DNA from 4 places in the Serratia sp. NFX21 genome. Region 3 is predicted to be linked to each of the others. Evidence: predicted binding sites of a transcription regulator. Region 3 holds the regulator's gene; each other region holds the start of a gene.
The links. The regulator LexA, encoded in region 3, represses DNA repair genes until DNA is damaged. The targets are predictions, from matches to a motif close to TNCTGTATGTACATACAGNA.

Region 1 (3,119 bases), 1.5 Mb from region 3:
AACATGGATATGGTGTCGATTGGGCCAACCATCACCGGGCCACACTCGCCGGATGAGCAGGTGCATATCGAAAGCGTGGGCCTGTACTGGAAACTGCTGACCGCACTGCTGAAAGCGATCCCGGAACGCGCGTAATATTACAGATGACTTAGTGATTAAACCAAGGGCGCAAACTTGAATTGCGCCCTTGTTATTCCCAGGGCAGCAGCAGTTGCCGCTCCAGTTGCGGATCCAGCAGCGTCACGTGCAACCCGACCAGTCGCACCCCGCGCCCTTCACGCCGCTCGCGCCATACCTGCCGTGCCACGTTGATTAAATCGTCTTTATTCAGTACCGGCCAAACGTGTTCCTGGGTGGTTTGCTGGAAATCCTGAAACTTCAGTTTTACCCCCTGCCGGGCGATGTGCAGATCCGGTTTCACCTTACGCAACCGCAGTTCCAGCTCGGGATAGAGTTTGTCGACAATCAACGCTTCGCAGTCTTCCCAGTCATGGATATCTTCCGCCAAGGTTCGCTCCACCCCCACCGACTTGCGCAACCGCTCTGGCGAAACCTCACGCAGATCGATCCCCTGACAACGCTCCCACAGCACCCGGCCAAATTTGCCGAAGCGCTTTAACAGCGCCGCCAGATCGTACTGCTGTACGTCGGCACAGGTGATCAGCCCCACTTCTTCCAGCCGTTTGGCGGTCACTTTGCCCACGCCGGGGATTTTACTCAGCGGTAACTGCTGTAAAAAAGCCGGCACCTGCGCCGGGGTGATGACGTATTGTCCGTTCGGCTTATTCAACTCTGAGGCAATTTTAGCGAGGAACTTGATCGGCGCGATACCGGCAGAAGCGGTAAGGTTGAGTTCATCGGAGATAGTCTGGCGGATTTGCTCGGCGATCAACGTCGCCGAGCCGTTGCACTGGCTGCAGTCGGTCACGTCCAGATAGGCTTCATCCAGCGACAGCGGTTCAATCAGCGGGGTGTAACGGGCAAAGATTTCGCGGATATGCTGCGAGGCTTCCTTATACGCCGCCATGCGCCCGGGCAGCAGCTTAAGGTGCGGGCAAAGCTTGAGCGCCATCGCCGTCGACATCGCACTGTGCACACCATAGCGGCGTGCAGGATAGTTGGCGGTGCTGATCACCCCACGCCGGTCGGCACTGCCGCCGATCGCCAACGGAATATCGCGCAGGCTGGGATCGTCGCGCATTTCTACCGCCGCGAAGAAGCAGTCCATATCGACATGAATGATTTTACGCATCGCGCCTCCAATGACACTGTATAAGTATACAGTCAAAAATGGAAAGCTCAAGCCTCGGCTCTACTCGGAGAAAACGGGGTTTCACCCAATTATCTTCGACTTGTTAAAAAAGCGTAATTTTTCAATAGTACGCTGTGGAAAATTAGTCGCCACAGTTACTGACAACAATAACTCTACGCACAGGATGGTGCCCTACATGAAAACATTATCGGTCTATTTGTTAGCCTCAGCCTTATCCCTGATATCCCTTGCTGCTACCGCCGCCCCCGCCATTATCGCTCACCGTGGTGGTACCGCCGACGCTCCTGAAAATACCCGCGTCGCCATTGAAACCGCACTGAAAAACGGCGCCGACGCCATCTGGATCACCCTGCAGGAATCCAAAGACGGCGTGATCGTGCTTTACCGCCCTTCGGATCTGAAAGCGCTAACCGATCGGCAGGGATTGGTTTCCGCCTTTACCGCTGCGCAACTGGCGAAAGTTGACGCCGGTTGGTCATTCGCCAAAGGTGAAACCCATCCGTTCCGGGGTAAAGGCATTGGCATTCCACGTTTGGATGAGATCCTCAATGCCTTCCCCAAGGTTAACTTCTATCTGGATATCAAATCCCCAGACGCAGACCCGGCCCAGTTCGGCAAAGCTCTACTGGCAACGCTGGAAAAAACCAACAGCCTGAACCGCACCCGCGTGTACTCCACCGATGCCAAATATCTGCAGGCGCTGCCGCCCACGATCAAACGTTTTGAAACCCGCGATGAAACCCGCGACCTGCTGGCGAATATCAGCCTGTCACATCTGTGTGAGCTGAAGCCAGACCATCAGCAACCGCGCTGGTACGGGCTGGAACTGAAAAGAGAAGTGGAAGTGGTGGAGAAATTTACCCTGGGTGAAGGGCGCTCCAAGGCGTTTCTGACCTGGGATAAAGAATCGATCGACTGCTTCCGTTCGCAAGGCCCGGCGCACATCATCCTGTTCGGCATCAACACCCCGGCTGAATACCAGCAGGCGCTGGCGCTGGGAGTCGACGGGGTTATGGTTAACTCACCGGCTGAAGCCAGAGAGTTTGCCAAGGCCAAATAACCGATTTAAAACGCTGTAAAAAGGGGCGCTGTATGCGCCCCAGTTATTCAGATAATCCGGTGTTTTTCCAACTGTTGCTGGCGTAACGCCTCTTTCTCCAGACGCTTTTTACGCGCATCGCAGGGTTCAGGGCAGTCACAGACTTTATCCATTCCCAACGCCGTGATCCCGCCGCAGCTGCCCTGCAGGCTTTTACGCTTGAACACGTAACCCAACGACATCCCGCCGACAATCAACAGAAACAACACAAAGCTGGCGACAAATACTGTCAACATAGCGACCTCACTAGCTCTTGTTCAAATAGGGTTTGAACGCCTCGGAGTAGCGCTCTTCAAAACCTTTGGCGGTTTTCACAATCATGAACACCGGGATCCCCATCAGGTTCGCCAACGCCATGCCGCGCTCCGGCCCCAATACGTTCAACCCGGTCGACAAACCATCGGCGGCCATACAGGTCGGGCTCAGCACCGTAACCGACACCAGGTGATGATGGATCGGCTTGCCGGTAACCGGATCTATGGTGTGAGAATAACGCACGCCGTCCTGTTCGAAGTAATTGCGATAATCCCCCGAGGTGGCGATCGACATCTCGCCCGGCTGGATCACCAGTTGCGCCTTCTGCTCCATGCCGGCCGTCGGCCGTTCAATGGCGATACGCCACGGTTTTTTCTCACCGTTGTGGCCGCGAGTACGTACCTCACCGCCAATATCCACCATGTAGTTCTTAACCTGCTGCGACTGCAGATACTGGGCAATCACATCCACCCCGTAGCCCTTGGCGATCGA
Region 2 (3,119 bases), 2.5 Mb from region 3:
GCGGCTGGTAAAGGCGAAGGTGATCACCGGCCATACTTTGCGGAAGAACTTCAACGGGTTAACGCCGGTGAAGGCCAGCAGGGCGGCGTGCACGGCAAACATGATCGCCAGACCCAGATAGGAGGCGACGACGAAGCTACCCAGTTTGATGATGTCGTGGACGTTAGAGCCTGCGACCACTTTGGTCATCAGTGCCAGTACGCCGTATGGAGTCAGTTTCATCACCAGACGCACCAGCTTCATTACCCAGGCCTGCAGGGTATCGATCGCCACCAGCACGCGTTCGCCTTTAGGCTTGTCGTCTTTCAGCAACTGCAGCGACGCCACGCCGAGGAAGGTCGCGAAGATCACCACGCTGATGATTGAGGTCGGGCTGGCCCCGGTCAGATCGGCAAACGGGTTTTTAGGAATGAAGGACAGCACCATCTGCGGTACGGTCAGGTCGGCCAGTTTACCGACGTAGTTGCTTTGGATCGCTGACAGACGCGCGCTTTCTTGCGCCCCTTGCACCAGACCCTCGGCGGTCAGACCAAACAGGTTGGTCACCAGCACGCCCACCAGCGCCGAAATCAGCGTGGTGAACAGCAGGGTGCCAATCGTCAGGAAGCTGATTTTCCCCAGAGAAGAGGCGTTGTGCAGCTTGGCGACCGCGCTCAGAATTGAGGCGAACACCAGCGGCATCACAATCATTTGCAGCAGTTGTACATAGCCGTTACCGACAATGTTGAACCAGCTGATGGATTCTTTCAGTACCGGGTTGTCCGAGCCGTACACCAGTTGCAGCGCCAGACCGAACACCACGCCCATGACCAGGCCGACCAGTACTTTTTTCGCCAGGCTCCATTGCTTATGACGGCTTTGCGCCAACAGCAAAAGGAGGGCGACAAAAATCACCACGTTAATAACCAGCGGAAGATTCATCCCCAATGTCTCCAATTATTTTTTCTTATATAAAAATGGCTATGCACCAAGGCGTAGCGATACTAAATATCGTAACAGTTTGCGTAACGGCTCACTTATATCCAAATGGAATTTTATATAACTTTATTGGTGATTTTGTTTAATTAATAATCTTTACGGATATTAAATGGCCATTTTTTTGTGATCACAGTCTGATATTTTTTATTTGTTCAAAATAGGACTGCACAGGAATGGTGCAACCGCCTTGCCAGTAGATCGCAAAAGCCACCAGACACAGGCACAGAGCGCGCTCGAGTTGGTTGCCTTTCTGAGAATTTAGCAGCGGCAGGCGAAAACGCCAGCGACAGGGCCAAAGCAAGGGCACGCCGGCGGGGGTGAGCATATCTGCCAACAGGTGACTGAAGTAACCGATAATCATCGCATGCAGGACATCCGGCGGGATCGGCCAACTGCGTGGCACGTCAAGCTGGAACAGTGCCATGCCACCGGCGATCGCCAGCAGGCTATGAGTAAAACCACGATGGCCGAAGGCGCGTGAAATAGGAATGGCGATCCAGCGCAGGCGCTGGCCTAACACCGATTTGGGGTGATCGATATCAGGCAGCAACGAAGTCAGCAGAGCGGCGGGGATAATATGCCACCAGTCGCCGGTAGCAAGCGATGGTGTCACCTCAGCCTTCTTGGCGAAAATCGCGCAAGCGACAGAGAAAATAAGATGTCCTTCCGCGGTCATACTGCAATTCCGGCTGATAAACTGTTAATTTATCCAGTATATGGGAAAATTCCCAGTAGTGGAAGCAGTTACCCTGTAACCAATTGTTTATTTTATACGGTTTTACAACGGCTTGTTATCGTAAGCGGTTAATCGTTGTGCGTTTTTGATAGGGCCTGTTGAAAAGATGGGGGAAAGCACCGGGTGACGGGGTGAGGTTGCGTGGCAGTGACAGCCTGTACCGATCGCCCGGCGCTTTCTTATTGCCCTAGCATAGAGAGAGCGGCAGGTTAACTCAATATAAATGAAATGGTGTTTTATTTATTTTATGACGTAATGCGCTATTTTGAAATTAAGCGGTGATGGGGCTTAAAGGGGATGTGTAACGGCACCGGGAGCAGACCGATGCCGTGAAGATTATGCCAGGTGATCAGGTGTCAGCTGTTCCAGCGTTTCGAGCTTATGGTCGGCCAATGCCCAGCGCGCATCGTTGCGATACTCGTGCGCCGGGATAACGATCGAACGCATTCTGGCGGCTTTGGTGGCAATCATGCCGTTGAATGAATCTTCCAAAGTGATACAGCGCAGTGGATCACTGCCGAGACGTTCGGCGGCAATCAGATACACTTCGGGGTGCGGCTTGCTGTAAGGCAGATATTCGGCGGAAACCAATTGGTCAAAGTAACCTTCAAGGTCAAACATCTGCAGAACCTGTTGCTGCATGTGCAGCGGCGAAGCTGAGGCCAGGCCGATATTCAGATCCAGACTGCGGCACAGCTCCAGCGCCTGCTGCACGCCCGGCAACAGCGGCTGTTTTTCACGTACCAGTTCTATGGCGCGTTCGATGATCCGCGCTGAGACTTCCTCTTGCGAGACTCCTTGCCACGGCATGGCCTGGTACCACATTTTCACCACCAGATCGATGCGCAGACCCAGGGTATCCGGTAGCTTGTGGCGGTCAGACAAATCCAGCCCCAGTGCGCCAAAGATATCCAGTTCCGCCTGTAACCACAGGGGTTCTGAATCGATCAATAAACCATCCATATCAAAAATAGCGGTTTCAATGCGTTGCGAATAGGCCATTAGCGGTTAACTCCTTGCCGGCGCCGGTGAATGTGGCCAACACTTTATCATCGCTGACGGCGAGACTAAAACTTTTGCCTGCCGGGTTGAGCCCGGCCAAAGCGCAGGATACGCCACACTTTCCGCAGTTTTAACCACCAACGCTGATGTTGGCGCTCGGTGACCTGCTGTAGCATGCGCGCATAGTCCAGCACCAATCCTGGCGTCCAGGTCATGCTTTCGCCACGGCTGCGCAGCACCGCCAGCATCCACAGGTTGGGATCGAGCACCAGCAACAGAAAACGGCGCCACAAATGTTTATCGCCCAGAACGCCCTCCAGCGCGCTGTCGAGTGCCCGAATCACCGTGGTGGAACAGTTGCGACGGGTCAGGTTGTAGGTGGTGTCCTGCTGATAGTGCTGCC
Region 3 (3,119 bases):
TCCAGCAAATAGCACCATACTCCCACCAACGGCAGCACTACCTGCCACGGCAGATAGTGGCTCGCCAGTGCGCGCAGCTCCGGTAAAGAGGTCAAGGCGGCAATGATTTGCTGCCCAGCAACGGCATAGAGCAGACCAAAGCCCAACGCCACCAGACAGGCCTGCCGGCAAGCCGCACGCCATACTTTACGCAGTTGGCTATCGTCACGGGCGCCATAGGCATGGCCCGAATGAGCCTCTACCGCGTAGGCAAAACCGTCCAGCGCATAAGCGGTGAAGGTCAGCAAATTCATCAGCACCGCATTTACCGCGACCACCTCGCCGCCCAGCCGGGCACCGAAGATGGTCAACGAAGCAAAACACAGTTGTAGCAGCAATGAACGCAGCATAATGTCGCGATTCAACGCCAGCAGACGCCGCAGATTACCGCGCCAGGCTTGGCGCAGCATTGGCACAGAAATGCCGCGTATGCGCATCACGCGCCAGGACAGCCATAATCCCAACAGCAGCGTGGCATATTCAGAGATGGCGGTCGCGGTCGCGGCCCCCTGCACGTTCCAGCCCAGTCCCATCACCAGCCAGATATCCAATACGATATTCAGCAGGTTGCCGACAATCAGCAGGATCACCGGTGCGCGCACGTATTGCACGCCAAGCAACCAACCCAGGATCACCATATTGGCCAGCGCCGCCGGGGCGCTCAGCCAGCGGATCTCGAGGAATAAGCGAGCCTGTTCCAGCACCGCCCCATCGCCACCGACGATTTTTAGCGCCAACTCAATCAGCGGATAGCGCAGCAACACAATAGCCACCCCGGCCAACACCGCCAGCAGCAACGGCTGCATAAAGGCTCGTGCCAGCCCCTGCGGATTTTGTGCCCCCAACGCCTGAGCAGTCAGCCCGGTGGTGCTCATACGCAGAAACAGCAACAGCATAAACAGGAAGCTGGTGGCCATGGAGCCAACCGCTACGCCACCCAGATAGGTCGGGCTGTCGAGGTGGCCGATGACTGCGGTATCTACCAGCCCAAGCAGCGGCACGGTGATATTGGAGAAAATCATGGGCAGCGCAAGGCGCCACAGGGCTTTATCGGTATCGCTGGTGAAGGCAGAAAGCAGGCGCATAGTGAAATGTTCCCGTGTATACCCGTCATCTTTCAAGTTGCAGCGTTGTTATCTGCACTCAGTTATGTGGCCCGTCCATGAGCCACACCCCTTCGGGGCCGCTGCAAACAGCGTTCAAATCTGCTCCCGGCAGATTTGTCACCCCAGTTACTTACCTGAGTAAGCGCCTGGGGATGAGCGAGTTGGCCGCCTAGCTGCAACTTGAAAGCTATAGGGTATATAGTGAATCAGATATGACATCGCCCCAGAACTGGGGCGACTTGAATCAGAGAACGATGTTTGGGCGTGAGGATTAAACCCAGTCGCCATTGCGGATCACACCGACCGCCAGACCTTCAATGGTGAAATTCTGCTGACGCAGATCGACCACAATCGGCTGGAATTCACTGTTTTCCGGCAGCAGCTCAACCACGTTACCGTGTTTTTTCAGGCGCTTGACCGTGACTTCATCTTCGATGCGTGCCACAACCACCTGGCCATTACGCACGTCCTGAGTTTTATGCACCGCCAGCAGATCGCCGTCGAGAATACCGATGTCACGCATCGACATGCCGTTGACCCGCAGCAGGAAATCCGCGCTCGGTTTGAACAGGGATGGATCGACCTTGTAGTGCCCTTCGATATGCTGCTGCGCCAGCAGCGGCTCACCGGCGGCGACACGGCCAATCAGCGGTAAACCCTCTTCATCTTCCATCAGCAGGCGAATGCCGCGCGAAGCGCCGGAGATAATCTCGATAACGCCTTTACGCGCCAGCGCTTTCAGGTGTTCTTCTGCGGCATTTGGCGAACGGAACCCCAGACGCATGGCGATCTCGGCGCGCGTTGGCGGCATGCCAGTGGACGAAATATGATCGCGAATCAGATCATAGACCTCTTGCTGTCTGGTAGTTAGTGCTTTCATTCCGCCCCCTGTTTGTTTATACAGTCTTGCTGTGAGTATATACAGGTAACTGCGGCTTGGGAACCGAAGAGTGAATAAAAATCAGGGATTAGCGACACCTGTCGCAACGCAACGCCGCCACTCAGGCAAAGTGCTGCCACAGCACCGACCCCCAGACAAACAGCGCCAAAATAATCGCCAGCGAGACCGCCGCCGAGCCCATATCCTTTGCCCGACCGGAAAGCTCGTGATGCTCAGTCCCCACGCGGTCGACAATCGCCTCAATCGCGCTGTTCAGGATTTCGACGATCATCACCAACAGCACCGATCCGATCAGTAAAATGCGCGCTACCGCACCCACGTCCAGCCAAATCGCCAGTATGATAGCCAGCACGGTCGCCACCAATTCCTGGCGGAATGCCGCTTCGTGCTGCCAGGCAGCGGAAAAGCCTTTATAAGAGTAGCCGGCGGCTTTAATAATACGGGTCAGGCCGGTTGCTTGGTTTGCCATGTTTTTTAGTGCCTTTAGCAGAGATAAGTCATAATTAAACAGTCTAGGCCAGGAAACTCTCCCGGCTCTCGGTTTTCCAACACCACAGATCTGCTACCCGGTTTCTGGTATGCTTGCGGCGCATTGCTAACAAGAGGCTTCACGTTGTTATGTCAGGTTGGCGTAAAATTTATTATAAACTATTGAATTTACCACTCAAACTGTTGGTAAGAAGTAAGGTTATCCCTTCAGATCCGGTCACGGAGTTAGGGTTGGATCCCTCACGGCCGATTTTGTATGTTTTACCTTATAATTCCAAGGCGGATTTGCTGACGCTGCGCACCCAGTGCCTGGCGCAAGATCTGCCCGACCCCCTCAATCCGCTGGAGATAGACGGCACCGTGCTGCCAAGCCACGTGTTTATTCACGACGGCCCGCGCGTATTCCGCTACTACACGCCGAAAGAAGAGTCGGTAAAACTGTTCCACGACTATCTGGACCTGCACCGCAGCAATCCGGATCTCGACATTCAGATGCTGCCGGTTTCGGTGATGTTTGGCCGCTCTCCGGGGCGCGAAGGTCACGGCACACCGCATCTGCGTCTGCTGAATGGCGTGCAGAAATT
Region 4 (3,119 bases), 2.3 Mb from region 3:
TGCGGCGGTATAACCCGCCGGGCCGGAGCCCAGGATCAATAATTTGCTGTGTTTAGCCGTGCCCATGAATACCCTCTTTTCCCACAATGGCGGACAATGGATCCGATTGTAGGGAAAACGCAGCATTAAAAAAAGCGTCAGGGGATGTTGTTAACGATTTGTTTGATAGCCTTTCCCTATTAATTATTAAATTGCTGCTAAAGCGAGCGTAAAATGCAGCAATTTAACTTATGGAAGCCACTCAGCGCCGCTCCCTGCGCCATTGACTGGAAACAGCCCATTAGCGGCTTGGGGTGCCTTGACTGCGGGCTTTTCAAGCCAGCGATTCATAACTAAAAACGGGGTGCTAACTTTTCATGACGGTACGTTCTTCTGATTTTGCTTCTTTTACTTTGACAATCCGCTGCGCATTTGCGAAAACATCATAGGAAGAAGAAATTATCCCTGTCCCTACAGTAAATCGTACGTATTTACAGCGTTGGTGCGGAATTTTGCGCCGTTGCTGAAGCTTCGTGTGGCAGGTGAGGGGACACCGTGCAAGCGGGGGGAATTCTTCTTGCGATAACGTCATTTAAAAACCTGGTGCAGAGTTGACAGACAGGCTGCACAAGGGGTGATGATGGTAGTGAAGCATATGACAGGCATTGGGTCTTCGCTTGGAACGAACCCTTACACATTGACGTTGGTTGGGGTGTGGCAAGTGCAGGGAAGAAAATAAGAGAGACAATAATAATGGCAGACAATAAGAAACGCCCGGGTAAAGATCTCGACCGTATCGACCGCAACATCCTGAACGAACTGCAGAAGGATGGGCGTATTTCGAACGTTGAGCTTTCCAAGCGCGTGGGGTTATCCCCAACCCCATGTTTAGAACGTGTGCGCCGCCTCGAGCGCCAGGGTTTTATTCATGGTTATACCGCTTTGCTCAACCCGCATTATCTGGATGCGTCCCTGCTGGTCTTCGTAGAAATCACGTTGAACCGCGGTGCGCCGGATGTGTTTGAGCAATTCAACTCGGCAGTACAGAAACTTGAAGAAATTCAGGAGTGTCATCTGGTGTCCGGTGATTTCGACTATCTGTTGAAAACCCGCGTGCCGGATATGTCGGCTTACCGTAAGTTGCTCGGTGAAACCTTGCTGCGTCTGCCGGGGGTTAACGACACCCGTACGTACGTGGTAATGGAAGAAGTGAAACAGAGTAACCGTCTGGTTATCAAAACACGGTAGGGTGCAGGTGCAAAACCTGATTAAATTGGTTACACTCCTGTTTATTCATACAGTTTCGGCGCCGGGGAAGCTTCTCGGCGCTGTTGCTATGTCAGCTAACAGGAACCTGGAGAGCCTTTCTTGAGCCAGGAATATACAGAAGATAAAGAAGTTACCTTGAGAAAACTCAGCAGCGGCCGCCGTTTGCTCGAAGCTGTGTTGATTGTGGTAGCCATTTTTGCCATTTACCTCATGGCTGCCTTGGTCAGTTTCAATCCATCTGACCCAAGCTGGTCGCAGACCGCGTGGCATGAGCCAATTCATAACCTGGGCGGTGGCGTCGGGGCCTGGATGGCCGACACATTGTTCTTCACCTTCGGGGTACTCGCCTATGCGATACCGCCGATCATGCTGGTGTTGTGCTGGGCGGCTTATCGTCAGCGCAGCGGCGGCGAATACATCGATTATTTTGCGCTTTCACTGCGCCTGATCGGCACGTTGGCGCTGGTGCTCACTTCGTGTGGCCTGGCGGCATTGAATGTCGACGATCTCTATTACTTCGCCTCCGGCGGTGTGATCGGCAGTTTGCTGAGCAACGCCATGTTGCCGTGGTTCAACGGTATTGGTGCCACCCTGGGGCTGCTGTGCGTTTGGGCTGCGGGGCTGACACTGTTTACCGGCTGGTCCTGGCTGGTGATCGCCGAGCGTATCGGCGGCGTGGTGCTGGGGACGGCGACCTTTATGACCAACCGTTCACGCCGTGAAGACCGTTATCACGACGATGACGACCGTTACGTCGAAGAGCAACCCGAATCTGCAGACAAGGAAGCCGCGCTTGCTGCGGCTACCACAGCGACGGCGGCCAATGCAGCGGAAGATGACGTATTGTTCTCAGCGCCTTCGGTCACGGAAACCGCGAAAATGGCGGCGGAAGATGCCGAAGATCCGTTGCTCAGCGGCCTGCGGGCTCATGATGACGAAGATGCGGATATCGTACCGGTTGCGCCAGCGCCAGCCAGCGCACCTGCCACAGCGGCACCTGTTGTCGCTCAGGCACCGTCGGTTACTGCGGCACCGGCGGCTCCGGCCTCGGTGAACCAGCATCCGATGAGCGCGGTAGCGGAAAACACCGCGCCGCCGCTGTACTCGTTTGAAATCCCTGAAGAGACACCAACGCCGAAGACGACGCGCCCGGTCGACCCTTACCGGGATGACGATGAGCCTCGTATGGGGAATTGGGATGCTCCGGCCGTATCGCCGTCGCACGACCGCTCTCCATTTGATTTCTCTGCCGCACAACGTGATCATGTTGATGTCAGTGCTCCGGCCGGTTTCAGTGCCGCCGAGCCTGCCGTTTCACCGTTTGGCAGCGCGAAGCCTCAGGCACCCGCCGCAGCGACGGCAATTGCCGGTGCTGTTGCCGCCAATACCTTTATGCCGGCCTTTACCGCCACCAGTGACGCGAACTCGCAGGTGAAACAAGGCCTCGGCCCTGAATTGCCGCGCCCGAACCCGGTGCGTATTCCGACCCGGCGTGAGCTGGCTTCCTACGGCATCAAGCTGCCTTCGCAGCGTATGGCCGAACAGGAACAACGCACCCGTGAGGACGACGAGCCATTGCAACAGGCTGATAATCTTTCGCAAGATGATGAAGCCCTGCAGGAAGCAGCCTTGCGCCAGGCGTTTGCCGAGCAGCAAAGCCAGCGTTACGGCGGGGAGCCTGAGGCAGATAATCTGGATGATGAAGCTGCTCTGCAGGAGGCCGCGCTGCGTCAGGCATTTGCCGACCAGCAAAGCCAGCGCTATGGCCAGCCAGCCGCCGCGCCATCGGTGGCGCCAACTACGCCGGTAGATACCCGCAATGCGTTCGGCTTCTCGCCGATGGATGATTTGGTTGATGATGGCCCGGTTGA

Region 1: a site for LexA is predicted at 1,267-1,286, ahead of dinB (DNA polymerase IV). Genes of this name have one in related genera too.
Region 2: a site for LexA is predicted at 1,674-1,693, ahead of ACNT1W_RS12870 (metal-dependent hydrolase). Genes of this name have one in related genera too.
Region 4: a site for LexA is predicted at 1,263-1,282, ahead of ACNT1W_RS10555 (DNA translocase FtsK 4TM domain-containing protein). Genes of this name have one in related genera too.

Annotation. Positions count from the first base shown of each region.
Region 1 covers NZ_CP183196.1:1,440,445-1,443,563, reverse strand. The annotation lists gene pepD (beta-Ala-His dipeptidase) at 1-135, shown strand, start outside; gene dinB (DNA polymerase IV) at 191-1,252, opposite strand; gene ACNT1W_RS06780 (glycerophosphodiester phosphodiesterase family protein) at 1,449-2,333, shown strand; gene nqrM ((Na+)-NQR maturation NqrM) at 2,381-2,608, opposite strand; gene ACNT1W_RS06770 (FAD:protein FMN transferase) at 2,619-3,119, opposite strand, start outside.
Region 2 covers NZ_CP183196.1:2,708,925-2,712,043, forward strand. The annotation lists gene ACNT1W_RS12865 (L-cystine transporter) at 1-921, opposite strand, end outside; gene ACNT1W_RS12870 (metal-dependent hydrolase) at 1,106-1,654, opposite strand; gene hxpB (hexitol phosphatase HxpB) at 2,051-2,716, opposite strand; gene ACNT1W_RS12880 (HdeD family acid-resistance protein) at 2,782-3,119, opposite strand, start outside.
Region 3 covers NZ_CP183196.1:5,180,161-5,183,279, forward strand. The annotation lists gene dinF (MATE family efflux transporter DinF) at 1-1,124, opposite strand, end outside; gene lexA (transcriptional repressor LexA) at 1,417-2,025, opposite strand; gene ACNT1W_RS24265 (diacylglycerol kinase) at 2,147-2,515, opposite strand; gene plsB (glycerol-3-phosphate 1-O-acyltransferase PlsB) at 2,665-3,119, shown strand, end outside.
Region 4 covers NZ_CP183196.1:2,230,258-2,233,376, forward strand. The annotation lists gene trxB (thioredoxin-disulfide reductase) at 1-66, opposite strand, end outside; gene lrp (leucine-responsive transcriptional regulator Lrp) at 733-1,227, shown strand; gene ACNT1W_RS10555 (DNA translocase FtsK 4TM domain-containing protein) at 1,348-3,119, shown strand, end outside.